2 regions of the Corynebacterium sp. H130 genome follow, and region 1 is predicted to be linked to the other one. Evidence: predicted binding sites of a transcription regulator. Region 1 holds the regulator's gene; the other holds the start of a gene.
The links. The regulator LexA, encoded in region 1, represses DNA repair genes until DNA is damaged. The targets are predictions, from matches to a motif close to CGAACANNTGTTCG.
Positions count from the first base shown of each region.

Region 2: WG939_RS04415 (error-prone DNA polymerase) is a predicted target of LexA. The motif match lies at 1,210-1,223, and genes of this name have one in related genera.

Region 1 is NZ_JBBHLA010000001.1:295,434-297,837, reverse strand. Features, by position in the region: gene WG939_RS01435 (DeoR/GlpR family DNA-binding transcription regulator) at 1-711, opposite strand, end outside; gene lexA (transcriptional repressor LexA) at 915-1,604, opposite strand; gene WG939_RS01425 (hypothetical protein) at 1,926-2,261, shown strand; gene nrdR (transcriptional regulator NrdR) at 2,363-2,404, shown strand, end outside.
Region 2 is NZ_JBBHLA010000002.1:181,031-183,434, reverse strand. Features, by position in the region: gene WG939_RS04420 (S8 family serine peptidase) at 1-907, opposite strand, end outside; gene WG939_RS04415 (error-prone DNA polymerase) at 1,226-2,404, shown strand, end outside.

The DNA of each region.
Region 1 (2,404 bases):
GTCGGTAACGACTACGTCAATGTCGTCGATTCCCGCGAAGCTCACGAGGTAATCATTGCCAAGTTTGGTGGAATCGCACAGCACCACGACTTGTTGGGCGTTCGTTATCATCGCGCGCTTAACAGCAGCTTCTTGAGAGTCGGCTGTGGACAAGCCGTGGTCAAGGGTGAGGGCGTTGGTGCCGATGAAAGCGACTTCGGCCCGCATCAAAGCAAGGGTGCGTAGGGCAGTGTCTCCCACGACAGCTTGAGTGATACCGCGGACGGTGCCACCAAGAAGCTGGACTTCGTCGATGCCAGCATTAGCGAGGTTGAGTGCGATGGAGAGGCAATTGGTGACGATTGACCATTGGCTCGCGTAGGGCTGCTCTGCCACGAGATCGGCAAATATCGAAATCGTTGTACCTGCATCCAGAAAAATGCCGCCGTTGCGGTCGGGGAGGAACGCAAGGGCAGCCCGAGCGATAGACATTTTGGCATCTGAGGCAGACTTGTAGCGGGTATCGAGACTGAACTCGGTGGTGAGGAAACTCTGGGTCGCTACGGCGCCACCGTGAACCCGGTGCACGATGCCATCGTGTGCCAGTACGGCAAGGTCCCGGCGTACCGTCTCGGCAGTGACCCCAAACTTCTCGGCAAGCTCGGTTACATTAACTCGACCTTCAACCGCAGTTAAAGAGGCTATTTGCCGTCTGCGCTCTTCCGCGTACATGTGTGGACTCCTTGGAGTGTGCGGCATGGGTGGGCAAGCCACTTGGAGACCTGTATTTGGGTTGACAGGGAGCCGCGACATTCATGAATATTGTTGAATATTTCATGTTCAGTCTCCCACAAAACCAATGCCCGATCGGACAAAACGGGCATACTGTGGCGAAAGCCTTACCGAATTTACCCCCAAAAGTGAGGGGGTAAAGCTTAGAGCTTACGCAGCACAGACACTACCTTGCCCATGATTTCAGCATGTTCGGCAGGGATAGGTGAGAAATTGTCATTGTGAGGGAGAAGCCAAATGCCAGATGAATCGGTGTGGAACTCCTTCACTGTTGCTTCACCATCAATCATCGCTGCTACGAATTCGCCCTCTTCTGCCACTGGCTGTGAGCGGACAACGACCCAGTCGCCATCGAGGATGCCGGCATCCTTCATGGATAGACCAACTACCTGGAGCATAAACAGCTCGCCGTCGCCGACGATTTCCGCTGGAAGAGGGAAGTACTCCTCAATGTTCTGTTCGGCAAGAATTGGGTTGCCGGCTGCGATGCTGCCGACCACCGGAATGAAATTAGGTGGTGTTGCATCCTCTGGCTTGGCCTTGGCTTTCTTCCAGCCCACCTTTGGGCCAGCCTTCGGCTTGCCTTCGTTTGGCATCATCCGCACGTCGACAGCACGAGGCTTGTTAGGGTCGCGTCGCAAGAAACCCTTTTCTTCCAGCTGGCGTAGTTGATAAGCGACGGACGAGGTGGACTGCAGGTCTACGGCATCGCCAATCTCCCTAATGCTTGGCGGGTAACCGCGCAGTACAACAGCGTCGCGAATAACTTCGAGAATTCGCCGTTGGCGGTCGGTGAGACGTGGTTGTGGTGCAGGCTTCTTGCTGGGCGACATTTCTTACCTCTTGGGGGTGCTTTTCGGCGGCTGATCGGTGGCGGTTTTATCGAACACTCTGATTGCTTTGCAATGTGCAAAGTGTGCGATTCGTGAAACTTTATGTTCGATCCTAACAATAAAACCTGCTGGTGTCATGGCCCGACTGTCGAAAACAGTAGAAAAGTTTCGAAAATCTGGGCCAAAACTAGACATTCGAACATGCGCGTGCTAAAAATCGAACATAGAGTCGTAAATCGAACAACTAATCGAATGTTTGATGTAGGTGTCTGACCGGCCTTCTACAGTCAAAGCATCACTAACAGAGAGGACCCAATCCACATGACCACCATGATGTTCCCACAGGCTGCACGTACTGCTAACAATAAAGCTTTTCGACACGCTGTTCCAGCAGCTTCCACCTGGAACGGCGGAGTATCTCAGCGCCGTGTTTCCGTATCGACTTTTGACGCAGGTACTCGTGTTCCTGTTCGAAGGACACGGCAAGCTCGAGTCAACAGCAGTGTGGACGGCCGTGGCAGAGGCAAGTTTAGCCAGGCTCTGTTAGGTGGACTGCTCGGGCTGGCAGCAGTCATTGCCATGATCGCGGCACCAGTCAGCGAACCGGACGACGTTTCTAACCAACCCGTTCAAATTTCCTCAATGCAGGTGAAGTAATTCAAACAGCTAAAATAGGGGCGTACATATTAAACGGTCATTGCGGTTGCCTCGGGCAGCATGTGACTTGCTTTTACTTCAGCTCGGGAGCGTATTAACTCGTGTATTGCCCTTTTTGCCACCACACCTCCTCGCGGGTGATC
Region 2 (2,404 bases), on a different contig from region 1:
CGGCCCATGCCATGCCGTCGATAATGTCGGAGGTTGGGCCACCACACTTGGACAGGGAACGAACCGGAATGATGCGCGCGTTTTCTGCAACACCGGTCACGCCCTGGTTGTTGTTAGCGGTAGCTCCGACGATGCCGGCAACGTGAGTGCCGTGCCAGGTGGAAGGCTTGAATTCCTTTGGCTTGCCGGTGCCACATTCGTTGGCGTTTGCCCAGTCACCCATATCGTGTGAATCAGCGTCGCGACCGCTGCCGTCGCGGGCCTTGGTGGCATCGGTGACGAAGTCGTAGCCACCGGAGATGTCGACATTCTTGGCGAGATCGGGGTGATCGGTGATGCCGGTGTCCACGACGGCGACGGTCACGCCGTTACCGGTGTAGCCAAGATCCCACGCAGGCTCAACGCTGGCGCTGGCAGGCTTGTCATGCATTGGCCACTGATCTGGGTACTGCGAATCGTTACGGGTGGCGTGTGGGTAGTTCCAGGTATCTACCTGCACGTATGCCACGTCAGGGCGCTGGTTCAACGTGTCCAGGAATGCTGCGGCTTCCTGTGGGGTGAGGTTCTTGTCCGTTGCAACGACGGAAGCGCCATTGTGCATGCGTCGCACTTCTGTTGCTCGGGTTCCGGCCTTCTCAGCAGCTGCGGTCAGGATGGACTCGCGCTCTTCGGAGGCGATGCGTGCCATTCCTTCATCAGGGTTCTTGTAGCCGATGATGAACTGCTGAGCCATGCCGTCCACATCCATCTGGAGGTTGTCGGCGGTGATGCGCATCTTTGGGGTTTCGATGCTTTCTGCTGGGGCTTCTTGGGCCTGTGCAGGAACTGTTAGGTAGCTAAATGGGATAAGCGTTGCGCATAGCACCGCTGTCAGCCGACGGCGTCGGCCCGAGTGGATGTGAGACATGATCTGACGACCAAGTTCCTTTCAATGTGAACACACGTGGGGACGCCTTGAGAAAAGTGGTGTGATGCGGTGCCTGCCTAGCGGGCTACCTAAGAAATACAGCGTCTAAAAGGAATAGTAACTAAGAAATCACAAGTTGGAAACTTATCAGAGCATAAATTAGATACTCTTGAAAGCTAAGTGGTAATCACATTGAGCTCAGGTGTTCTAATTGATAATAATTAATTGTTGCTAACTTGTGCTGATGGGTGCCTGGCTAGCGCTATTGGGTGATTATGTTCCCTTGTGAAATATATCCATGTCGAACAGGTGTGCTAAATTGGTTTTGTGGAGTGGGACGGAGGCGGATTCAACGGGCGACCGCTCAGCTGGTCGAAGCTCGAGCGAATTCTCAGCGGTAAACCGACTACGACCCCGGTGTCGGTCGCTCATCTGGGATCGGAGTCTGTGGCGTCGACAAGCCCGCTGGGACACTTTGCTGAACTGCACGCACGCAGCTCCTATAACTTTCTCGTTGGAGCGTCCGAGCCGGAGGCATTGGTGGCGCGGGCGGCGCAGCTGGGCATGCCAGCGCTGGGGATCGTCGACCGTGACGGTTTCTATGGCGCGGTCAAATTTGCTGAGGCGGCTGCGCAGGTCGGGATCGGTACGGTGTTTGGCGCCGAGCTTTCGCTTATCGACGCCCCATTGACCGTCCTTGCTAGATCCCCGGAGGGGTACCGCAGACTGTCTCGCGTTATATCTGAGGCGCGAATGGCTGGTGGTGAGAAGGATGCTTGCGTGTATCCGCCGCTGGAACTTCTGGCGGAGCATGCGGAGCACTGGGTCGTTCTTGCCGATCATCGTTGGTGGCCCGCTCTCGACTCTCTCATTGAGGTGTTCGGATCGGGCAATGTAGTGCTCGAGCATCAGGCGTTGATGGTGCCGGAAGACGCGGATCGGATCGCACAACTGCGCGAAGCGCAAACCGAATACGGACTCCGTGGAATTCTGAGTGGTGTCCCCACTGCCGCTACTTTTGCCGAGGCTCGGCTGGCTGCAGCAAAGGCTGCGCTGAAGCTTCGGCTCGATGTGGGGCGGGCAGAATCGTATGCGCATCCGGTGGGCGGAACATGGCTCCGTCCTGAGGAAATTCTTAAGAAAGCGGTGCCAGGTGCCGACGATCTCATTGACTACACCGCAGAGCTCGCTCAGCAGTGCGCGTTCACGCTCGACCTCGTTGCCCCCAATCTGCCGCTGTGGGACGTCCCAGCAGGGCACACCGAAATGACCTGGCTGCGCCGGATGGTGGAGGAGCGTTTCAATGATCGCTACGCTTCCCGCTCAGCGGAGATCCACGACCGGGCGCGCCAGCAAGTCGAGTACGAGCTGTCCGTAATTGAAACGCTCGGTTTTCCGGGCTATTTCCTCATCGTGACCGATCTGGTCGATTTTTGCAGGCAAAGCAACATTTTGTGCCAGGGGCGAGGATCGGCGGCGAACTCCGCAGTGTGCTTC